Regions from separate parts of the Pseudoalteromonas sp. DY56-GL79 genome, predicted to be linked through region 1. Evidence: predicted binding sites of a transcription regulator. Region 1 holds the regulator's gene; the other holds the start of a gene.
What was found. Region 1 encodes FliA, which starts transcription of late flagellar genes. Its sites were predicted from a motif close to CTAAAGNTNNNNNNNNNNNNGCCGATA; they were not measured.
Positions count from the first base shown of each region.

Region 2: pomA (flagellar motor protein PomA) is a predicted target of FliA. The motif match lies at 7,824-7,850, and genes of this name have one in related genera.

Region 1 is NZ_JANHZS010000002.1:149,736-162,129, forward strand. Features, by position in the region: gene fliQ (flagellar biosynthesis protein FliQ) at 1-192, shown strand, start outside; gene fliR (flagellar biosynthetic protein FliR) at 195-974, shown strand; gene flhB (flagellar biosynthesis protein FlhB) at 984-2,114, shown strand; gene flhA (flagellar biosynthesis protein FlhA) at 2,198-4,300, shown strand; gene flhF (flagellar biosynthesis protein FlhF) at 4,320-5,795, shown strand; gene NO992_RS02070 (MinD/ParA family protein) at 5,788-6,648, shown strand; gene NO992_RS02075 (RNA polymerase sigma factor FliA) at 6,651-7,385, shown strand; gene cheY (chemotaxis response regulator CheY) at 7,428-7,811, shown strand; gene NO992_RS02085 (protein phosphatase CheZ) at 7,831-8,607, shown strand; gene NO992_RS02090 (chemotaxis protein CheA) at 8,621-10,846, shown strand; gene NO992_RS02095 (chemotaxis response regulator protein-glutamate methylesterase) at 10,921-12,066, shown strand; gene NO992_RS02100 (ParA family protein) at 12,194-12,394, shown strand, end outside.
Region 2 is NZ_JANHZS010000003.1:645-13,038, forward strand. Features, by position in the region: gene ybeD (DUF493 family protein YbeD) at 657-935, shown strand; gene lipB (lipoyl(octanoyl) transferase LipB) at 955-1,608, shown strand; gene lipA (lipoyl synthase) at 1,605-2,570, shown strand; gene NO992_RS02560 (lipopolysaccharide assembly protein LapB) at 2,775-3,851, shown strand; gene NO992_RS02565 (aromatic amino acid transport family protein) at 4,105-5,307, shown strand; gene NO992_RS02570 (hypothetical protein) at 5,333-5,845, opposite strand; gene NO992_RS02575 (flagellar motor protein MotB) at 6,069-6,998, opposite strand; gene pomA (flagellar motor protein PomA) at 7,001-7,768, opposite strand; gene xseB (exodeoxyribonuclease VII small subunit) at 8,003-8,242, shown strand; gene ispA ((2E,6E)-farnesyl diphosphate synthase) at 8,242-9,141, shown strand; gene dxs (1-deoxy-D-xylulose-5-phosphate synthase) at 9,308-11,173, shown strand; gene NO992_RS02600 (ligand-binding sensor domain-containing diguanylate cyclase) at 11,278-12,394, opposite strand, start outside.

The DNA.
Region 1 (12,394 bases):
CCTGGGCTTCTAGTTGGCTTAGTTGTTGCTGTGTTTCAAGCAGCAACATCGATTAATGAACAAACATTAAGCTTTTTACCGCGTTTAATTATCACGATTCTAGCCCTCATTTTTGGTGGCCATTGGTTAACTCAAGAACTGATGGACTATTTTAACCTCGTGGTTATGCGCATCCCTGAAATTGCAGGCTAATCATGGAGTTCACCTTTGCGGTAATCATGCAGTGGCTAAGTGATTTTTTACTTCCACTGGTGCGGATAAGTTCAATGATGATGGTAATGGCGGGGCTTGGGGCACAGAGTGTACCTGCCCGAATTAAGTTTGCACTTGCTGTGGTCGTTACCTTCGCCGTGGTGCCCGTTTTGCCCAAATCAGAGTTTACCGATTTGTTCTCCTTTTCGATGATTTTGGTTGTTATTCAAGAAATGATGACCGGAGTCGCAATTGGTTTTGGCTCTCTATTGCTTTTAAATACTTTTATCATTGCGGGTCAAATCCTTGCTATGCAAACAGGTCTTGGTTTCGCATCTGTTGTTGACCCTGCCAATGGATTAAGTGTCCCAGCAGTTGGTCAGTTCTATTTAATATTAGCGACATTACTGTTTTTTGTTTATAACGGTCACCTGATGATGATACAAATGGTAGTGTATAGCTTCGAAAGCTTTCCCATTGCAGGTAATTGGTGGGCGGTAGACAATTTTTGGCGAATAGTTAATTGGGGGGGCTGGATGTTTTCTACGGCACTGGCTCTTGCGTTAGCTCCGTTAACGGCAATGTTGGTTATCAATATCTCGTTTGGGATCATGACCAGAGCTGCACCTCAGATGAATATTTTCTCTGTAGGGTTTGCTTTTACCTTAGTTGCAGGGCTTACCATTATTTGGGCGACACTGGGTAACTTCTTAGCACAATTTGAGTTTCAATGGCTCAAAATGACGGAGCTGATGTGCGACTTAATTGGTTGCACGGTATAGGAGTTTGAAATGGCAGAAGATTCAGGTCAAGAACGCACCGAAGAACCCACCTCCAAGAAGATAAGTGATGCGAGGAGTAAAGGCCAGGTAGCCCGTTCAAAGGAGTTGGGGACTACGTTTGTGTTATTGTTTTCTGCTATCGCTTTACTAATGTATGGTCCTGGTATAGGGAAAGCGCTTTACAACGTGATGGGACGAATGTTGTCGCTTAATCGCAATGAAACCTACGATACAACCAAAATGTTTGCTGTGTGGGGGGATATTGGCGCTGAGCTGTTATTCCCAATGGCTATGTTCGTTTTTATTATCGCAATTGCCGGAATAGTGGGGAATACGTTACTCGGTGGCTTTAACTTTTCTTGGCAAGCGGCCGCACCTAAAGCAAGTAAAATGTCACCTATGAAGGGACTGAAGCGAATGTTGGGCCCACAAGCGGCCATTGAGTTATTGAAGTCAGTTCTTAAGTTTGTATTAGTTGCAGGCTTTGCAATCTTGCTTATCAATATGTATTTTAACGAAATATTACACTTGAGTATTGAACAAATCCCTTCGAGTATAGAACATGCGTTAGAAATCATTGCGTGGATGTTTTTAGCGCTTAGTTGCACTATGATTGTGATCTCCGCAATTGATGCACCCTATCAAAGCTATAATCATCATAAACAGCTTAAAATGACGCTACAAGAAGTCAAGGATGAATATAAAAACTCAGAAGGTGATCCTCAAATAAAAGCGCGGATCCGCCGAACACAAAGAGAAATGTCGCAAAGACGTATGATGCAAGATGTACCAGATGCCGATGTTGTTGTGACCAACCCTACTCACTATTCGGTTGCGCTTAAATATGACACTGAAAGGGCGGGGGCGCCTATTGTTATCGCAAAAGGGGTTGATGAACTTGCGATGCAAATTAGAAAAATAGCCAAAGGGAATGAAGTGCCGATAGTGGAATCACCTGTATTGACTCGTTCGCTTTACCACACCACTGAAGTGGGTGATCAAATCCCTGAACAATTGTTTACCGCGGTTGCACAGGTACTTGCTTATGTATTTCAGTTGAATCGTTTCCAAAAAGGCAAAGGGAAAAGACCCGTTGCACTTACTCGAGATTTACCAATCCCAGACGATTTGAAGCATTAAAATTGCCCTCATAAGAATAAGCTATTAATTGGAACGCATATTGCATTTGTTGCTATGTGTCAATTTTTTGCTTGTGTTAAGTTATGGAATTTAAAGCAGTTTTACAACAACTCAATCGAGATAAAAAAGAATATGCTAAAGGTGTGGGTACTCCATTGTTGGTGCTTGCAGCACTTGGCATGGTTATTCTACCGTTACCTCCTTTTTTGCTTGATATTCTATTTTCCTTCAACATTGCATTGGCACTAGTGGTGCTATTGGTGACTGTTTATACCTTGAAGCCACTCGAATTTGGTATGTTTCCGGCGGTACTACTGATCGCGACTATCATGCGATTGGCATTAAACGTAGCGAGTACTCGCGTCGTATTACTTGAAGGTCATAATGGTGGTGATGCGGCAGGTAAGGTGATCGAAGCCTTTGGTAGTGTTGTTATTGGTGGCAACTACGCCGTCGGTTTAGTTGTATTCCTTATCCTTATTATTATTAACTTTGTCGTAATTACCAAAGGTGCGGGTCGTATTTCAGAGGTGTCTGCGCGTTTCACCCTTGATGCTATGCCGGGTAAGCAAATGGCCATTGATGCGGACTTAAATGCCGGTTTTATCTCTGCAGATGACGCCCGGGCTCGTCGTGAAGAAGTGACTCGAGAAGCCGACTTTTATGGGTCAATGGACGGTGCAAGTAAATTCGTTAAAGGTGATGCTATTGCAGGTATCGTGATCCTCGCCATTAATATAATAGGTGGCCTTTTCGTTGGGATGATCCAGCATGATTTAAGCTTTGGCCACGCGATGGAAGTATATACCATGCTGACAATCGGTGACGGTCTGGTCGCGCAAATTCCATCTCTTTTACTCTCAATTGGCACTGCAATTGTCGTAACGCGTCAAAATGAATCGCACAACATGGGCGATCAGTTTAAAAGCCAACTGGGTAATGAAAAATCGCTAGCTATTGCTTCAGGTATTTTGATCACCATGGGACTTGTTCCAGGCATGCCACATGTTGCCTTCCTAGGTTTAGGCGTATTACTTGGGTATATAGCCTATTACACAAGCCAGCAAAAGAAAAAGGCGGAAATCGAAAAGGCAGAACAAGCTGCCAAAGGACCTGCTGCCAAAGGAGGCCATCAACAAGATCAAAAAGAGCTTGGTTGGGATGATGTACAACCTGTTGATGTGATTGGTTTAGAGGTTGGTTATCGCCTAATTCCTCTAGTTGACCAAGCCCAAGGCGGGGAGCTTCTCAGTCGTATTAAAGGGGTGCGTAAAAAGCTATCTCAGGAACTGGGCTTTTTAGTACCGCCGGTACATATTCGCGATAACCTAGAACTAGATCCAAATGCATACAATATTACTTTAATGGGAGTTGGCTCAGGAACCGGTGAGTTGAAGCATGGCGACGAACTTGCAATTAATCCAGGGCAGGTGTTTGGGCCGATTAAAGGCATAGAGACTAAAGATCCTGCATTTGGCCTAGATGCGGTATGGATTAAGCCAGACCAAAAAGATGAGGCGCATTCGCTTGGCTATACAGTAGTAGATGCTGCAACTGTGGTGGCAACACATATCAGTCAATTATTGACGAATAATGCATCACTATTGCTTGGCCATGAAGAAGTACAAAACCTATTAGATATGCTTGCGAAAAGTCACCCTAGATTAGTTGAAGGCTTAGTGCCTGATATTTTACCACTCACTACCGTGGTAAAAGTGCTTCAAAATCTGCTTAATGAGGGCGTTGCGATTCGAGATATGCGCTCGATTGTACAAACCTTAGTTGAGTACGGCCCACGGAGCCAAGACCCTGATGTGTTAACGGCTGCGGTAAGAATTTCATTACGCAGATTGATTGTTCAAGATGCCGTTGGAAGCGAAGAAGAAATTCCTGTCATAACATTGGCGCCTGAGTTGGAACAGATGTTGCATCAGTCACTTCAGAACGCAGGTGATGAGGGGGCGGGTATTGAACCTGGCTTGGCTGAGAGGCTTCAAGAATCATTAAGAGAAGCACATCACAACCAAGAAATGCTAGGGGAACCTTCCATCTTATTAACCTCAGGTATGTTAAGAAGTGTGCTGTCTCGATTTGTTAAACATACGATTCCAGGTCTTAGAGTGATGTCATATCAAGAAGTGCCGGAAGAAAGACAAATTAAGATAGTGAGCTCGGTTGGACAATAGAGGATAAAGGGGCTGTAACATGAAAATTAAACGTTTCTTCGCAAAAGATATGCGTACGGCTTTAAATGAAGTAAAAGAAGAGCTTGGTGCAGATGCTGTCATTATGTCTAACAAAAAGTTAGCAGATGGTGTTGAAATCGTCGCAGCAGTTGATAATGACCGTGCTGCTGCACCTGTTAAGCAAGCTCCAGCTGCCCGTGCGACTGCCTCAAACGAGGCTCCGACCCGCTTTGTCCGTCCAGAGCCTCGCCAAGCACAGCCAGCAAAACAAGCGCAAGTTGCCGATAGCTTAGCGGCATTGCTAGAGCGTCAGGCACCGCGCCCACGCTCACCAGAACTTGCTTCTATGTTCTCCCAATCGGGGATTGATACAGAGCAAATGTTAAGCAGCCAACGTAAAACACAAACTGCTGCGCCGGCGCACCAAGCGAAGCCACAGCAAGCTCGTCGCCAATCTTTTGACTTTGATGATGATGCATTTGAGCAGCCACAGCATTGGGGCGAGTCGGATGAGTTAGACAACGGTTTTGGTGATGATTTACCTGAGTTAAATGCCAAGCCTGACGAAATGAGTGCAATGCGCGAAGAAATGAACGCTATTCGTCAATTACTTGAACATCAAGTATCTGGTCTAATGAAACAAGAAATGGCTCGTCGCGATCCAACCCGTGCGTGTCTTGTTGACCGTTTGGAAGGAATGGGCATAGACAAAGATGTCGCTGAGCAAATGGCATGCTTTATCCCTGATGATGTGTCTCGTAAAGAAGCCTGGAATGCATTGTTAAACATGGTGATCAACCAAATGCACACCACTAACAATGATATTCTTCGTCAAGGTGGCGTATTTGCGATGGTGGGTCCAACTGGTGTTGGTAAAACCACAACGGTTGCAAAATTAGCGGCATTAGGTGCACAAAAATACGGTGCAGATAAAGTGGCGTTAATAACGACAGATACCTACAGAATTGGCGCTTACGAGCAGTTAGCTACCTATGGTAGAATCATTGGTTGTCCGGTTAAGCAAGTTAAAGATGCAAATGAACTTGCAGAAGTGCTTTATCATTTACGCAATAAGCGTCTAGTATTAATAGATACAGCGGGAATGAGTCAAAGAGATTTGCGCTTAACTGAACAGTTAAATACACTTATGCGTAGCGCGAGAGTAGATATTCGCAGCTATTTAGTATTGAGTGCGACAGCACAAATGAATGTGTTACAAGAAACAGTAAGACACTTCAAAAAAGTAAATTTAAGTGGCTGTATTTTCACAAAACTTGATGAAAGTCTAAGTTTAGGTGAGATAATTAGCATAGCGATTCAAAATCGCTTGCCAATAGGGTATCTTACCAACGGTCAGCGAGTGCCAGAAGACATTCGCGTAGCAAATGCTCAAAAGCTAGTAAAAAAGGCTGAGCAATTGTATTTAAAAAGAATAAAAGCACAGCACTCTCGACGTGTACCTGTAGCGTCAGAGTCAGTAGGAATGTATGATTAACACAGTTTTAGATCAAGCAAGTGGCCTGCGTAGAATGAGTCAAAATAGCAACCAGGGTGTAAAAGTAATAGCCGTGACCGGTGGAAAAGGTGGGGTGGGTAAAACCAACGTCTCGCTCAATACTGCCATCGCTATGGGCCAACAAGGACAGCGAGTTCTCGTTTTAGATGCGGACTTGGGCTTGGCAAACTGTGATGTGATGTTAGGTCTAAGGGTAGAAAAGAATCTGTCACACGTGTTGTCGGGTGAATGTGAACTAGATGAGATTCTCGTAGAAGGTCCCGCTGGAATTAAAATTGTACCGGCGACTTCAGGCTCTCAAAGTATGGTAGAGCTGACTCCCGCAGAGCATGCAGGACTTATTCGTGCATTTAGCGAGCTTAACACGCAATTTGATGTATTAATTGTTGATACCGCAGCTGGTATCTCAGATATGGTTCTGAGCTTCTCTCGAGCTGCACAAGATGTGATGGTTGTGGTGTGTGATGAACCGACTTCTATTACAGATGCTTACGCGTTGATCAAAGTTTTGAGCAGAGAGCATGGTGTCTATCGTTTTAAAATTGTTGCCAATATGGTCCGCAGTATGCGTGAAGGGCAAGAATTATTTGCTAAACTTTCAAAAGTTACAGACCGTTTTCTTGATGTAGCACTGGAATTAGTGGCCACCGTACCGTTTGACGAAAACATGCGTAAATCTTCTCGCAGACAAAGAGCTATCGTGGATTTATTTCCGAGTTCTCCTGCGGCGATTGCGATTAAGGGACTTGCCGCTAAGGCAGTGAAATGGCCAATTCCGCATCAACCTTCCGGTCATCTAGAATTTTTCATTGAACAACTTGTAAACGGGTGATTATGGCTTCTCCGGTCAATAGAGCTGCGGGATATCAAACTTCAGACCACATTCATAAGGTGGTTGAACGGCATGCTCCACTTGTCAAAAAAGTGGCGTGCCACCTGATTGCTCGACTTCCGGCAAGTGTGCAACTCGACGATCTGATCCAGTCAGGTATGATTGGGTTGATTGAAGCATCTAAAAATTTCGATGCAACTAAAGGCGCTAGTTTCGAGACCTTTGCCGGGATCCGTATTCGAGGCGCAATGCTGGATGAAATCCGTCGTGGTGATTGGGCGCCTCGTTCTGTTCACAAAAATAGCAGAATGGTTGCAGAAGCTATATCTGAGCTCGAATCTCTCCTTGGTCGAGAACCAAAAGACACTGAAATCGCTGAAAAACTTGATATATCTCTAGATGAGTACCATCATATTTTACATGATGTAAATGCAAGTAAAGTCATCGGGATTGAGGATCTTGGGGTTGATGAAGACGTGATAACCCCAGCAAACAGCGATTTTGCGCTAGACAAACCGTTTAATAACGTTAAAAATGAACGTTTTAACGAGTCTTTAGTAAATGCTATCAAAGCGTTACCCGAAAGGGATGCTCTGGTTTTATCACTTTACTATAACGACGAAATGAATTTAAAAGAGATTGGTGCCATCCTTGATGTCAGTGAATCTCGAGTAAGCCAAATTCACGGTCAGGCAATGATAAAGCTTAAAGCTAAAATCAATGACTGGATAAATTAGAGTACATAAAATAGTTGGGTTCGAACCTCACTGGAGGAAGTTTTGGATAAGAACATGAAGATTCTCGTGGTTGATGATTTCTCTACTATGAGAAGAATAATCAAAAACCTATTAAGAGATTTAGGCTTTACCAATGTTCAAGAAGCTGATGATGGTAGTACAGCACTTCCGATGCTACAAAATCAGGAGTTTGACTTTGTAGTAACTGATTGGAATATGCCGGGCATGCAAGGTATTGATTTGCTTCGTGCAATACGCGCAGATGAAAAGCTTAAGCACATTCCAGTGTTGATGGTTACCGCAGAAGCGAAAAAAGAACAAATTGTTGCAGCAGCGCAAGCAGGGGTGAACGGATATATTGTTAAGCCGTTTACTGCGGGTACGCTCAAAACTAAGCTTGAAAAAGTATTTGAGCGACTAGGCTAACAGCAAGGGGATATGGCCTATGTCTGTAAATGCTGCGCCTCAAATTACACTTGAACAAGCTAAGCAACTTGTTGAGCTTCTAGAACAAGGTGAACAAGAAAAAGCTGACCAGCTGATTTTAGAAGCTGCTAACAAAGAGCAATCGGAGTTATTTGCAGAAGTTGGAAAGCTAACTCGCCAATTACACGAGTCCTTGAAGAACTTTGAGCTCGATACTCGACTCTCAGATCTCACGACAGAGGCTATACCTGACGCCAAGCAGCGTCTTAATTATGTTATGGAAATGACAGAAAGCGCTGCTAATAAAACGATGGACGCGGTCGAAGAAAGCTTACCTCTTGCGCAGAATCTAGCGGATGAGTTAGCGCAAATAAAGCCCACTTGGGATCGATTGATGAGCAGAGACATTCAACTCGGTGAGTTTAAATCTCTGTGTCATGATCTCGACAGCTTTATGCAGACTTCAAAGACACGTACAGACGAATTACAAGGTTTAATGACTAATGTGCTGATGGCTCAGGACTATCAGGATTTGACTGGGCAGGTTATTCGGCGCGTCATTGAGCTTGTGAGAGAAGTAGAAGATAGTCTCATTCACCTCCTGACTGTTTTTGGTACTTCAGATGAAGCGCCTTCAACTGCTGTGAAAGCGAATGAAAACGAAATAAAAACAACTGAGACTATCAGTGATGAATTGTCTGGACCTGAAGGTCCAATTATTGACGCTGAATCGCGAGATGACGTGGTTTCTGGTCAAGACGAAGTCGATGACTTGCTATCTAGTTTAGGCTTCTAGTTGGAGAGTGTGTATGAGCTTTGAAGTCGATGAAGATATCTTGCAGGACTTTCTTGTTGAAGCAGGCGAAATATTAGAACTGTTATCTGAACAGCTTGTTGAACTAGAAAATAATCCCGAAGATAAAGAACTTCTCAATGCGATTTTCCGTGGCTTCCATACCGTAAAAGGTGGAGCTGGCTTCCTAGGTATGACCGAACTGGTCGATGCCTGTCACGGTGCGGAGAACGTGTTTGATGTACTACGACAAGGGCAACGAAAAGTAACTTCCGAACTGATGGATGTTATTTTGCAATCTTTGGATACGATCAACGAAATGTTCGCTTGTATTCAAAACCGTGAGGAACCAGAAGCGGCCGATCCTGTGTTGCTTGAAACACTCCACAAACTTAGCCAGCCTGCATCTGAAGACGAAGTCAGTGAAGTGATTGACGAACCTGCTTCTGAGCCAGAACCTGTGGTGCCAGATTTAAGTGCGGATGATATTTTATTCGACGCCGATGTTGGTTCAGGCGATGATAGCGGTTCTAGCATCGATGAGATAACAGAAGAAGAATTTGAAAATCTTTTAGATGAATTGCACGGTTCAGGTAATGCGCCTGCTGTTGCTCCTGCAACTAAACCTGAAGCTGTATCAACCGCAGATGATGGTGATATCACCGATGACGAATTCGATAACCTCTTAGATGAACTTCATGGTGTTGGTAAATTCGGTGGAGCACCAAATGCGGAAGATGCTGTTGTCCCAGAAGCGAGTGAACCTAAGGCTAAATCAACCTCACCAGCAGCCCCAAGTGGGTCTACTGGCGACGAAGAAATTACCGACGATGAGTTTGAAGCTTTGCTGGACGAGCTTCATGGTAAAGGCAGTGCACCTAAAGCGGTAGGTGAATTGCCAGTAGAGGTTTCAGAGACTAAACCTGCTCAACCTGAGCCTGTTAAAGCCGCACCTGCGCCGAAACCCGCTCCGAAGCCTGCGCCTAAAGTTGAAGCTAAGCCTGCGACTCCTGCACCGCAAAAAGAGCCAGAGGCTGCAAAAGCTTCCACACCAGCCGCTGCGAAGAAACCTGCGGCACAAGCTGAGACCACGGTCCGAGTTGATACTAAACGTCTCGATGAAATCATGAATATGGTTGGCGAATTAGTATTGGTTCGTAACCGTTTGGTTAGCTTAGCGAATAACACCAACAGCGAAAGCATGGGTAAAGCTATTTCGAACCTTGATGTAGTCACTGCTGATTTGCAAGGCGCCGTGATGAAAACACGGATGCAGCCAATCAAAAAGGTATTTGGTCGCTTTCCTCGAGTAGTGAGAGACCTTGCTCGCAGCTTGAAAAAAGAAATCAACCTAGTTTTACAAGGCGAAGAAACGGATTTAGATAAAAACTTGGTTGAAGCGCTTGCAGATCCATTGGTCCACTTAGTGAGAAACTCAGTAGATCACGGCATTGAAATGCCTGACGTACGTGAAGCGTCGGGCAAACCAAGAATGGGTACGGTCACATTATCAGCATCTCAAGAGGGAGATCATATTCTTCTCACGATTCGAGATGATGGCGCCGGTATGGATCCTGAAAAGCTCAAAAAAATTGCTATAAATAAAGGCGTGATTGACTCCGATCAAGCAAGCCGACTGTCCGATACCGAAGCCTATAATTTGATCTTCGCACCAGGGTTTTCAACAAAAGAACAAATCTCAGACATTTCTGGTCGTGGTGTTGGGATGGACGTTGTTAAAACGAAGATCACTCAATTGAATGGCTCGGTAAATATCCAATCAGAATTGGGGGTTGGTACCGTATTAGAGATTAAGGTACCGCTTACACTGGCTATTTTGCCTACCTTGATGGTGGTAGTTGGAGAGCAAACGTTTGCGTTACCACTTGCTGGCGTGAACGAGATCTTCCATTTAGATTTGACTAAAACGAATGTGGTTGATGGTCAGTTGACTATCATAGTGAGAGAAAAAGCAATTCCGTTATTTTATCTTGAACATTGGTTGGTAAAAGGTGCGAACAGGAGCATGAGAAAGGCTGAAGGCCATGTTGTCATTGCGCAAATTGGCACTAAACAAGTCGGTTTTGTGGTTGATTCTCTGATAGGCCAAGAGGAAGTCGTCATCAAACCACTAGATGCGTTATTACAAGGTACACCAGGTATGGCTGGTGCTACCATCACATCTGATGGTGGTATTGCGCTAATCCTTGATGTCCCTAACTTATTAAAACACTACGCCTAATTTTATTAGGCGTAGTTCGAATTCTAGAGCAGCATTTGCTGCTCTGCTGTAGAGCAAATTAAAGAGCGTTGCCAATGGCAGTTAAAGTGTTAGTCGTAGACGATTCTAGTTTTTTTCGTCGTCGAGTCAGTGAAATTTTAGAAAAAGACAGTGAAATCAAAGTTATAGATTTCGCAGTTAATGGAAAGGAGGCGGTTGAAAAGGCCGCTTCATTACGTCCAGACGTAATTACGATGGACGTAGAAATGCCCGTGCTTGATGGGATCAGTGCGGTGAAGCAGATCATGCAGGCCACTCCGACCCCAATCTTAATGTTTTCTTCGTTAACTCGTGAAGGCGCTAGTGCTACGTTAGATGCACTGGATGCGGGCGCTGTAGATTTTTTACCGAAAAAGTTTGAAGACATCGCTCGTAATAGCGAAGAAGCAATTAAATCATTACAAAATAAGGTAAAGGAAATTGGCCGCCGTCGCGTTAGCCGTTTTACTCGCCCTAGCATTACGACTCCGCCAAAGCGCGTCGAACCTAGAGCAACTCGTTCTGACACAGGAAGAACAACGATCCCTCAACCGGATAGAAGTTTTCAAAGACCGGTATCTGGTGGTACGTCTAGTGCTGCAGGAGCAAGAGCATCGGGTAAAAAATATGGACTGGTTGCAATTGGCACATCAACAGGCGGACCCGTTGCACTGCAAACAATATTGACCCAGCTGCCAGCAAACTTTCCTCATCCAATTTTACTTATCCAGCATATGCCGGCCGCATTTACACCTGCGTTTGCAGCAAGATTGAATAGTTTATGCCAGATTAAAGTTAAAGAAGCTGAGCAAGGTGATAGATTAATGCCTGGTGTGGCCTATTTAGCCCCTGGTGGTAAGCAAATGCTGGTTGAAAATCGCGGTGGCAGTAAGACACTAAAAGTGTTTGAAGATGATAGTCCAAGGATCACCTATAAACCCAGCGTTGATGTGACATTTGCAAGTGTTGCAAAAGCTTATGGTGGCGACACGTTAGCGATTGTCCTAACGGGAATGGGCGCAGATGGCCGAGATGGTGCTCGTATGCTAAAACAGGTGGGGGCCACTATTTGGGCGCAAGATGAAGCGACTTGTGTTGTGTATGGTATGCCTCAAGCTGTCGCTGGCGCTGGACTTTCGTCGGATAGTATCGCCCTACAAGACTTTGCTGCGAGAATTAATAAAGAAGCGGGTAACCAATAGACCAAGTCATTACTTGGTTGCTTTGCTTGAAGCTTGTAAATATCAAACGTCTAAAAAGAATGAATAACATTGAGTTGGTATAGTATCTATTGAACGAAATCAATAGTGATAAGCGAAGGAATATAGAGTGAAAATTTGGACAGTAGCAAATCAAAAAGGTGGCGTGGGTAAAACCACGACGACGGTGAGCTTAGGAGGCATTCTTGCTGAGCAGGGTCACCGAGTTTTGCTTATTGATACTGATCCACATGCTTCACTGACATATTACTTTGGTATTGATTCTGAAGAGTTAGAAGTCAGTGTGTATGATATTTTTGCACGCGGCAGC
Region 2 (12,394 bases), on a different contig from region 1:
CACATTAGCATGGCTGTATTTATTGTCTGCTTCATATTAAGTGATTATTTAAATAAACCTGTACTACTGTATCTTGGTTTTTATATTGCTCTGTACGACGCACTTTATCAACTTGCTACGCAGCTTAACAATACCCAAGCGGAAAAAGCCAATATGAAGCATTTGGATACATTCCAATATTTATTCTGCTATTGGTTAGTATTGTTACTCTCTCATCTCCTTCAATGCTTATTACCGGCATCAATCTTGCCGTAGTTAGTATCATCATTTATCAGCTGGTACGAATTCTTAGCGCTAGAATCAAGCTGTCTAAAAGAAACATAGTAAAGACCTTGAAACGCAACAAAACAGCGCTTTTGATACTACTACTATTAACAACAGTATTTCGATTTTTCTTTGACTCGGAAGGCTTAGCAATCACTGCTTCCTTCTATTAGCTACTTTAGCAGTTTTTGATAATTGTAAAGACGTAATCAATGGTGAAAGCTAGCTTCAAAATGACTCAACAAAAACGCCCTTATCGTGAACGTTTTTTTTTGCGCCAAAAATGATAGAATGCGGCCAATAAATGACGACCTTGGCAGCTCCAGGCTTGAAAGAGCATCTAAGTGGCCAAATAAGGGCGTCAGCAAGTAGTTCGTTGTGAGGATACCGTCGTGGTAAAACCAGTTAAAAATACTAAGTTTGATGAATACTTAGAATTTCCTTGCCCATTTACATTCAAGATTATGGGCCTTGCAAATGTCGATTTGACGGATCAGATCCTAGCTAAACTGCAGGTTATTGCACCGGGTGATTATGCACCAAAGGTTAAACCAAGCAGCAAAGGCACCTATGAAGCCGTATCTCTTGTCGTTACCGTAACCAGCAAAGAGCATATCGAGCAGATTTATACCGAGATCGGTGGCATCGAAGACGTCCGTTACATCCTGTAGTTGGTAAGGACCCCTAATTATGGAATCTCGTAAGTTAATTGTGCGCCAACTCGGCCTTTGTAGTTACGAGCCAATTTGGCACAAAATGCAATCTTTTACCGATGAGCGTGATGACACCACTGCGGATGAAATCTGGCTGGTGGAACATGAACCTGTTTTTACACAAGGTCAAGCAGGTAAAGAAGAGCATGTATTGGCGCCGGGCGACATTCCCGTCGTAAAAGTGGATCGCGGTGGTCAAGTTACCTACCATGGCCCTGGGCAACAAATGCTTTATGTTCTGCTCAACTTACGACGATTGAAAATAGGGGTACGTGAACTCGTCACTTGGCTAGAAGAAAGTATAATCGACTCCCTAAAAGAATATGGGATAGAGGCTTATGCTAAAGCCGATGCACCGGGTGTATACGTCAACGATAGCAAGATAGCATCTCTTGGACTCAGAGTCCGCCGTGGCTGCTCGTTTCATGGTCTCGCACTCAACGTTAATATGGACCTTGGTCCATTTTTACGAATAAACCCTTGTGGTTATGCGGGCATGAATATGGTGCAAAGTAGCGAAATTAATGGACCTCAAACCGTCGCTGATGCGGGGGCTGGTCTGGTAAAACACATGCTAAAACGCATTAATGCTGAGCATGTCGAATACACTGAAGGGTTTGAAAACGTATGAGTAAACCAGTCAAAATGGAGCCAGGGGTAAAGCTCCGCGATGCTGAAAAAATGGCATTGATCCCAGTTAAAGTCATGCCAACAGAACGCGAAGAAATGCTGAGAAAGCCTGAGTGGTTAAAGATCCGTTTGCCAAAATCAAGTGAACGTATCGATGGCATTAAACAAGCAATGCGAAAGCACGGCTTGCACTCTGTTTGTGAAGAAGCATCTTGCCCTAACCTTTCTGAGTGCTTTAATCACGGTACAGCAACCTTTATGATTTTAGGTGCAATTTGTACTCGCCGCTGTCCATTCTGCGATGTGGCCCACGGTCGTCCATTAAAACCTGACGCCCAAGAGCCGGAAAAGCTTGCACTTACCATCAAAGACATGAAGTTAAGCTACGTTGTTATTACCTCTGTTGACCGTGATGATTTGCGCGACGGTGGTGCGCAGCACTTTGCCGACTGTATTCGTGAGATCCGTAAGCACAACCCAGGTATTACAATCGAAATTCTTGTGCCTGATTTCCGTGGTCGTATGGATAGAGCTTTAGAGATCTTAAGTGAAACACCACCAGATGTATTCAACCACAACCTTGAAACTGCACCGAGACTTTACAAGCTAGCGCGTCCAGGCGCCGATTATAAGTGGTCGCTCGAATTACTACGCCGCTTTAAAGAAGCGCATCCAGAAGTAAGAACTAAATCAGGCCTGATGGTTGGACTAGGCGAAGAAATCTCTGAAATTGAAGAAGTCTTAAGAGACTTGCGCGAGCATAGCGTAGATATGCTTACCGTAGGCCAGTATCTGCAACCTTCAAAGCACCACTTGCCAGTCAAGCGCTACGTGCCACCGGTTGAGTTTGATGGGCTAAAAGAATATGCCGACGAAATAGGCTTTAGCCATGCAGCTTGCGGACCATTTGTACGCTCTAGCTACCATGCAGATCAGCAAGCCGCCGGTAAAGAAGTAAAATAGCTTCTGCTCCGAACTTAAGTTCAAGTAACACGGATATTGCTCCTAGTCGTAAATAGGAGCAATTTCCGCTCTCCCTCTACGCATTCATGTAAATTCAATGTAAAATAGCCAAAATTCCCTTAATTTACACCCTTGTCTAGCCAGAGAGTTTTAGTGGTAACAAGGCATTAATTATCCCCAGCTCAAGTTACTTAGAATAATAATATGGAATACGGACCAATCAGCTTTTACGCTATTTTTATTGCCGTTGTGGTGCTTGGAGGCAGCTTAGGCGGGCTCTTACAAGCGATGCGTTCAACGTCGTCATATAAGTTTCGCAAACCTAAGTTTAAGAGTGCGAATAGCGCTGCCCCAGAGTATTGGGACTTAGGTGGATTCGGTGTCATTCTAGCCGGTGTGATCTCAGCATTTATGGCAATTGGTGTGCTCACCATGGCGGGCGCTGCTGACTTCAGCCCAGTCAGTAAGTATGCATTTAAATCATATCAAAATGGGGAGCACGACTCCCACCATCAAAACAATGACGAGATACTCATTCCCGTGGCAATGTTTTCATCTGCGCATAACGATAACGCCGTTGAGATCAACCGTATTATCAAAGTGGTCGTAGAGCACAATTTGAAGCGGGAAAATGACTCAATTACCGGTTCTGATAAAGCATTTTGGACTTGGATTAAAATATTTTCATTCTCTATTTTAAGCGGTTTTGGTGGTGTAGGACTCGTTTCTAGCGCCTACAAGCGCTATGTTGGCGAAGATGAATTCAATGACATCCAACAAAAGGTGAAAGAGGAGTATGAAATAGCACGTAAGAATACCGTAGAAATCGCACTCCAACGCGCTAGGGAATTGATTGCAAACACACAATACGATGAAGCAATTAAGGTTTGTGATGACATTCTTACCAACATCCACCCAAACCATGCAAGAGCAATTGGCATAAAAGCCAGAGCACTCAGCCGAGATGGTAAGCTCGCAGAAGCCATCAAGCTGCTAGAAAGCGCACTTTCCATCTCAGATATGAGTGAGTCCGTCAGAGCTCGTATGCATTGGAATATCGCCTGTTACCAGACTCGTATAGATTTTAGCGAAGGCTTACCTGAGGAGCTAGATTGTATGGTCCGGACGCTGGGTGAGATCCGCAGCCATTTGGAGCGCGCAATTGCGCTTGATGAGCATTTAAGATTGAAGCTACCAGACGGTGAAAGTGACCTTATTGTGCTAAAGTCGCTCAGTGCGAGAGGTCAAGATTGGTTTGACAATTTAGTACGAGCGCAATAGACTCTTAGGTAAGTTAGCTTGATACGGTGCATTTTCATGAGAGATGAAGACTTTATATAAAAGTTAAAGGTACAAGCACAAATTCACTGGATGAAAATGCCAGTGAGTAGAATAAGCCGCATATTGGTATGCGGCTTTTTTGTTTTTAACGCATAAATTTTATACGCGAATTGGTATTAGCAGCAAAACGGTTTCATTTCCTCGCTATTCGTTATATCTTGCCTCACCAGATAATAATAATCAGGGGCAAAACGTGCTTAAGAATAAAACTTTGGGCAGCATGCTGATTGTAGCAGGTACTACAATTGGCGCGGGTATGCTCGCCCTCCCTATTGCATCAGCAGGACTCGGCTTTTCTACCGCTATCGCATTATTAGCAATCACATGGTTGTTAATGACCTATACCGCTTTGCTTATGCTGGAAGTACATCAATACGCAGATCAAGACGCAACGCTAAATACACTGGCGAAAAACTTGCTCGGTAAAACGGGCCAATATGTCGCTAACTTTTCTATGGTATTTTTATTCTATGCACTGTGCGCAGCTTATATCGCGGGAGGTGGTGCACAACTTCAAAGCAAACTGGTTAGTGTACTAGGTGACGGGATCACTCCCCAACTCGGCTCAGTATTGCTTGCTGTTATCATAGCAACCATAGTGACATTAGGCACAAGTACCGTCGATAAGCTTAACCAGTTACTATTTACCATTAAAGTTATCGTGCTCGCGAGTTTGTTTTTTATCCTGACTCCCTATGTTCATGGCCAACATCTTATCGATATGCCAGTAGAGCAAGGACTTGTTATTGCGGCAATTCCTGTAATTTTCACTTCATTTGGGTTTCATGGATCAATCCCGTCAATCGTTAAGTACGTGGGCGTAGATATCCGCCAATTACGTAAAGTAATGATGTTTGGTGCTTCCCTCCCGCTTATCATCTATGTATTTTGGCAACTACTAAGTCAAGGTGTTATGGGGCAAGAGAGCTTAATGGCAAGTGAGGGATTGCCTGGTTTTGTCACCAGTATTTCGTCTATCGCACACAACGACAATGTACAATTATTTGTGACGGTTTTTGCAGATCTTGCTCTGGCGACTTCATTCTTAGGTGTAAGCCTTGGGCTATTTGACTTTTTTGCTGATGCCTTTAAAAAGCAAGATACCAAGAAAGACCGTGTAAAAACGGCGTTCATTACCTTTTTACCACCGCTTGGCTTTGCCCTCTTTTATCCAAAGGGCTTTATCATGGCACTGGGATATGCGGCAATTGCGCTCGTGGTGTTAGCGGTATTTCTACCAGTTGCTATGGTATGGAAGCAGAGAAAAGTTAGAGGTAATGATGGATATCAGATTAAAGGTGGTACGCTTGGACTAGGACTTGCCGCCATTTTTGGTGTGATGATCATCACCTCTCAGCTAATGCAAATGGCTGGCCTTATTCCTAGTTTAGGGTAAGCATTATCAAGACGACGTAGGTCTATTAACGGCCTACTTCGATTCTCTCCAGCCCACCGTCTTGCATTCGTTTATGTTTCAATTGAAAATAAGCAACTACAGGTACAAATGCTAAGCATAGAGTAGCAAAGTTAACTATTGGGATAATTGTAACGTAGAGATAAGACGAATAGCTAAGTTCCATTAAATGCCTATCAACTAAGCGGAACATCTGTAAGATTGGTGCAGGTATAATAATGAGCTGAGCAATTACACTCTGCCACATATAAACTTTGTCCTTAATAGCCCAAACAGCAATTATAGCCATAAACACAATATCGTTAAATGCCCAAAATATATAGCGATAAACCAACTCATCGTCTATCGCTCTAATAAAATCACCAGTAAAAGAGCCAATAATATAAAATAAAGCAATCAAAATCGCATAACGAGCGGCTTTTATATCTCTTAAAACTAAACAGACCAACACTGCAATCAGCGATAGTGGAATGCTGTATTGGATATAAAAAAGCCTAACCGACTCCCAAGCCTCTAACATATTTACTCTTCTAATTATTAGTTAAGATAATTTTTTAATGGGTCAAGTAATTATTACAATCGGTTAAGACGGCTTTTTTTCCGCCTCTTCATCACCGCCTTCACCATTACCGCCTGGCAGCCTAAAATTTTGAGGTTTTTTTATTGAAATCATTCTATTTCTCCTTTAAGTAGAACCAAACGAAACAATAGCGAATTCCCTGTAATTTGGCAATAAACTGTAATTAATTTTGCCTCACTTCAATAGGGTCTGACTCTTTAGGTTTACCCTGTAAAATCGAGATTTCAACACGCCTATTGCGGCGTCTATCTGCATCGCTGTCATTGGGAACTAGTGGCCTAGTGTCTGCGTGCCCAACCACGACCATTCTGTTCTTATCAAAACCACGAACGCGCTCCATCACAGTCGCAACAGCGACCGCTCTCGTCGCCGATAAATCCCAGTTATTGGAGTAAAGTTCGTTAGTGACTCTAAAATCGTCTGTGTGACCCGAGACAGTAATTTCACCGGGTACATCTTTGAGTAGTTCTGCAATTTCGGCAATCACTGGTTCAAATTTAGGTTGTAAAAACGCACTACCTGCGGGGAAAGAACCATTCTCTTGGATACGAATAATGATTTGCTGCCCTAGAGACTCAAGCTCAATCGCACCATCCATTATTTGCTTTTCTAACTGCTGCGCAATCTTTTTAACAAGCTCATTAACTTGTTCTTGATCTGCGGATGCGATTGCTTGCGTTGACGCCATTTCTTGAGCTGTACTGGCTGACTCACCACCACGCTTATTGCCCCGCTGCTCTTGCCGACCACCCGCAGACGATTCATCACCAGCCTGAAACTCAAGCATCTGTTGCGTCATTTCTACAGTTTGCTGTTGGATAGTTTCAATTGGTGTTGGCTCTGGCTTACCCGGAGTAAATTCCATCGCGATAACACTGGTACCTTTTGGGATATCCTTTACTTCAATTTTGTTTTGCACACCAAAAGCAAACTTCATCGACCCGGCAATTTGCTTAAACTTCAGCACGTCCATTTCAGAAAATGCCAGTAACAGTACAAAGAAGCACATCAGTAATGACATCAGATCAGCAAATGTCCCCATCCAGGCGGGAAGACCTGGGGGAGGACATTTACATTCATTCTCATCTGACATGGTTATTCCTCAGCCTCAGCGCCACGTTTAGACTCAGGCAAATAATTTTTCAAGATGCCTTCAATGACTTTCGGGTTTTGGCCATCTTGAATACCTAAAATAGCATCTAAGATGAGCCGCTGATTTCGCTCTTCTTCATCTTTACGAAGCTCAAGCTTAACCTGAATTGGGATCGCAACTACGTTAGCTAAGAACGCACCATACAAAGTTGTTAAAAGTGCAACAGCCATGGCAGGCCCGATTGCTTTTGGGTCGTCCATGTTAGACAACATAGCAACTAGGCCGATGAGTGTTCCGATCATACCCATCGCAGGCGCTATATCAGCGAGGGATTTAAATAAACCGGCGCCTAACTGGTGTCTTGAGGACGTTAAAGCAATATCTTTTTGCAGTGTGGCGCGCACAACATCAGCGTCATGGCCATCGACTAACATATCAACGCCTTTACGCATAAATTGGTTGGGAATTTCAGCTTCTTCTAACGCTAAGAAACCACCTTTACGCGCAGAATCAGCAAGCTCAACGGCTTTTTCAATCAGCTCTTCAGGGGTTTCAATCTTAAACATGAAGGCCTTGCCGGCCACTTTACCAATGCCGAAAAATTGTCCAAGCGTAAAGTTAGACAATACGATAAAAATTGAACCACCAAATACGATAACGACGGAAGGCGTGTTATAGAACATAGCGATCTGGCCATCACTACTCAGTACCATCGACATTACAATCAAACCTATGGCACCCAGGATCCCTATTACCGTTGCTAAATCCACATGTCCTCCGGGGGAAGTTATTTGTGATAAATCACGCAGTTATTATTGTTTGAGTTATCGGCAAGTTTCTCTACAACTTAACACTATTATATTAAAAAGTGTTTAAAATGCGAGTTTATAGCAGATCTTGTAATGCCGATACTCCGTCAGATCAAAAAGTCTCTGGTTTTTTTGACCTTGGCGCGCAATCCCCCTAAAATTGCCACACTTTTACTTTACGGGTCAGTGTGACATATGGCGGTAAAAAAACCTGATAATTTGAGCTTTGAAGAGGCCATGCAAGAGTTGGAACAAATCGTTGCAGACATGGAAAACGGTAGCTTACCTCTGGATCAAGCACTTAAACAATTTGAGCGTGGGATAAAGCTCGCAAAAGCTTCAAACCAAAAACTTCAGCAAGCTGAGCAGCAGGTCGCTATTTTAATGGGCGAAGATGAGCAAGCGCAATTACAGCCATTTGAAAACGAAGCCTAATGTCAGCAAAATTACAAGAAAAACTCCTGTCTGCTAAGACGCGTGTAGAAACCACCGTTTTACACTATTTTGATAATGTCCTTGATACTGAAGAAAATATCAAAGCCGCAACGCGCTACAGTATAGAAAATGGTGGTAAACGCTTGCGACCATTCTTGGTGTACTGCACTGGTGAATTGTTTGGTGCGGCTCCAGAAGACTTAGACAAGGCCGCTGCAGCAATAGAATGCGTGCATAGCTATTCGTTGGTGCACGATGATTTACCCGCGATGGATGATGATGAACTTAGGCGCGGCCGTCCAACCTGCCATATTCAATTCGATGAAGCGGCAGCTATCTTAGCTGGCGATGCCTTACAAACTCTGGCGTTTGAGCTGTTAAGTGGGCATCAATTCGCAGTAAGCCACCATGCGCAAATAAAAATGATTTCCGCGCTAGCTAAAGCATCGGGTCTACAAGGCATGGTTGGTGGCCAAGCACTTGATATAGCTGCTACTAATCGTTCAATTTCCATAGACGAACTTGAACGTATTCATAAGCTAAAAACAGGTGCACTGCTAAGCTGTGCTGTGGAGCTTGGGATCTTATGCGGCAACCCAGAGCAAGTTACCGAGCAAGCATGTAATGCAATACGCACTTATGGTCGTGCAATAGGCCTTGCATTCCAAGTCAGAGATGACATTCTTGATGTAGAAGGTGACACTGCGGTGCTTGGTAAGCCACAAGGCTCTGACATAGAACATAATAAGTCTACCTATCCTGCACTTTTAGGCTTAGAGCAAGCAAAAGAAAAAGCCGAACAGTTGATAGATGAAGCACTGGATGCGCTTACGAAAATAGATGGTGACACAGAAATACTTGCAGATTTAGCAAAATACATCATAGATCGAGAATATTAAGCTGACGTATAAAATAACTACGCCAAGCTAAGAAAATATTCACAAGTACTTTGTAAATACTGGCTAACATAATATTATGACCAGTTGGTGACGAATTTTAATAATTATGAAGTGAGCTGCGCGAGTAAGTACTCAGCAAAGACTCACTAGGACTCTGATAAATACCATGAAACTTGATAGTAGCAAGTATCCTTTACTCGCGTTAATTGACGACCCAAGTCAACTTCGTCAATTACCCCAGCATAAGTTATCTGCGTTAAGTGATGAATTACGAGAGTATTTGCTCAACTCAGTCTCTCAAAGCAGCGGTCACTTAGCTTCAGGTCTTGGCACGGTCGAACTGACCGTTGCATTGCATTACGTCTACAACACACCACAGGATAGATTGGTGTGGGACGTAGGTCATCAGGCTTATCCCCATAAGATCCTAACGGGCCGCCGTGACCAGATGCATACTATTCGCCAGAAAGATGGGCTACACCCTTTCCCATATCGAGAGGAAAGTGAATACGATACCTTTAGTGTTGGTCACTCAAGCACCTCGATTTCTGCAGCGCTCGCAATGGCTATTGCCGCTGAAAGAGAGGCAATAGGCCGTAAAACTGTTGCTATTATTGGTGATGGCGCAATGACTGCTGGTATGGCGTTTGAAGCCATGAACCACGCAGGGGATGTTAACCCGGACATGCTCGTGATCTTGAACGACAATGAAATGTCTATCTCTGAAAACGTTGGTGCACTTACAAACCATTTCGCTAAGATCCTCTCTGGTAGCTTCTATACCAATATTCGTGAAGGCAGTAAAAAGCTGTTAGCTGGTGTGCCACCAGTTAAAGAACTTGCTGGCAGAATGGAAGAACATTTAAAAGGGATGATAATCCCAGGCACTTTCTTTGAAGAGCTTGGCTTTAACTATATTGGTCCAATTGATGGACATGATGTTGGCACCCTAGTTGATACGCTGCGTAATATGCGTAACCTAAAGGGGCCACAGTTATTGCATGTTAAAACGCAAAAAGGGAAAGGCTATAAGCCTGCAGAGGCGGATCCTATTGGCTACCACGGTGTACCTAAGTTTGATCCAACCGTGCACAGCTTACCCAAATCAAAACCCAGCGCACCGACCTTTTCAAAAGTATTTGGTGACTGGCTCTGTGATATGGCCGCACAAGATAATAAGCTGATGGCTATTACACCTGCAATGCGTGAAGGTTCTGGCATGGTGCGCTTCTCTAAAGAGTACCCGGCTCAGTATTTTGATGTTGCGATTGCTGAGCAACATGCAGTTACGCTTGGTGCTGGCTTTGCCTGTGAGGGCTTGAATCCTATTGTTGCTATTTATTCAAGCTTTTTACAACGTGCCTATGACCAATTAATTCATGATGTTGCACTACAAAACCTGCCAGTACTTTTTGCTATTGACCGCGCAGGTGTCGTTGGTGCGGATGGAGAAACACACCAAGGGGCTTATGATCTAAGCTTTTTGCGCTGTATTCCAAATATGGTGATCATGGCACCAAGCGACCTTAATGAGTGTCGCCAAATGCTCTATACTGGTCACCGCCTAGATAGGCCAGCTGCGGTAAGATACCCTAGGGGCAGTGCGGGAAGCGCAGAGATTAGTGCAAAAATGAGCGAACTGGAAATTGGTAAGGGCAAGGTAGTAAGAGAAGGTGAAAAGCTGGCTATTTTAAGCTTTGGTACATTGCTTGAAAACGCTCAAGCCGTAGCCGCAGAGCTAAATGCGACACTAGTTGATATGCGCTTTGTAAAACCTTTAGATACCGCACTTATCGAAGAGTTAGTGGTAACTCACGAGCGCTTTGTAACACTTGAAGACAATGCGATTGCTGGTGGTGCAGGTTCAGCTGTGAGCGAATATCTATTAGCCCAAGGCCATCTAAAGCCAATCAAACTACTCGGCCTACCTGATGAGTTTATTAAGCATGGTTCACAAACTGAGATCCACGCCGAACTGGATTTAAACAGCGAAGGAATAAGCCAGCAAATTAAGGCCTGGCTAAATCCATAGTCTTGACTTTGAGCTGTTCTAAAAAAGGCTTCCATTTGGAAGCCTTTTTTATGCTCTTGTCCCATCCTAAACAAGGTTGACAGTTTAAGCGCTAGTGATGAGTATTACCTCATCCACACTCTCACTTCCGCAAGTCCATTGCTTTGCAAAAGTTGTAACTGAGACTCTATGTTCGCGCTTTGCTCAAATTCGAATGCATCCAATTGATCGTCAAAGATGATTGTCGCAGCACCATCACCGCCACGTTGTTTGACCTGATGCAATGCGATATCAGCTAAGTTCACAGATGATTCCCAGCCAATGACCTTACCACCTAGTAGTGGCAACGGATAATATGACCATCCCATCGACACCGTTAATTTAGTCGTTTTACCATTCGGTAAGCGGTAATCCGTTTCAGCAATCGCCTTACATAAGTCGCTGACGTACTCTTCGATATAGTCTCTGCTAAAGTCACGTAGCAGTAATAGGAATTCATCACCGCTCCAACGGACGACATAATCAGAACCTTGCGTTCGTGTATTGAGTAACGTCGCTAATTGCTGCAAACAGCTATCACCGCCAATTGGACCATAAGAATCATTAATTTTGCTAAAATCATCAATGTTCATGATCATCAATACCAAACTCTTATTTTGAGCCTGTAGTGACTGCGCATTGCGCTGATAATGCTCGACATCTTTTGGTAACTGATCAAAGAGGAAGCGACGACTACGTAGCCCCGTCAATTCATCTGAGTGACTTACAAGCTTAAGCTGAGTATTGACCTGATTGAGCTTTTCATTGGCTTTTCTGAGCTCTGTCGTACGCTCTGCTATCAACGCTTCTAGTGCGGCTTGCTTCCTTCTTTCTTGTGCTCTAAATACCCAGAAAATGAGATAGAACATAAATATAAATGCACAAGTGATAAACAGTCTAAAGTAAATCGTTTCATCAAAACGGCGCGGTAACGTAATGGATAAGTTAAGCACCTTCGCCTGCTCCCAATCTTGCCCTTGGCGCTTAACTTCTAAAACAAAGGTGAAGTTGCCTGGTGGTAAATTGGTATAAATTGCTTCGCGGCGAGATTGAGCATCACGCCATTGCGTATCGTGCCCTTTTAGCTTGTATCTAAATTCAATACTATGCGGCGCGTAAAAATCGATTGCAGTATAATTAATGGTTAGATCACGCTCCGATGTATCAAGCTGGATCACTTGATTTAAGGATTCTGTACTAAAT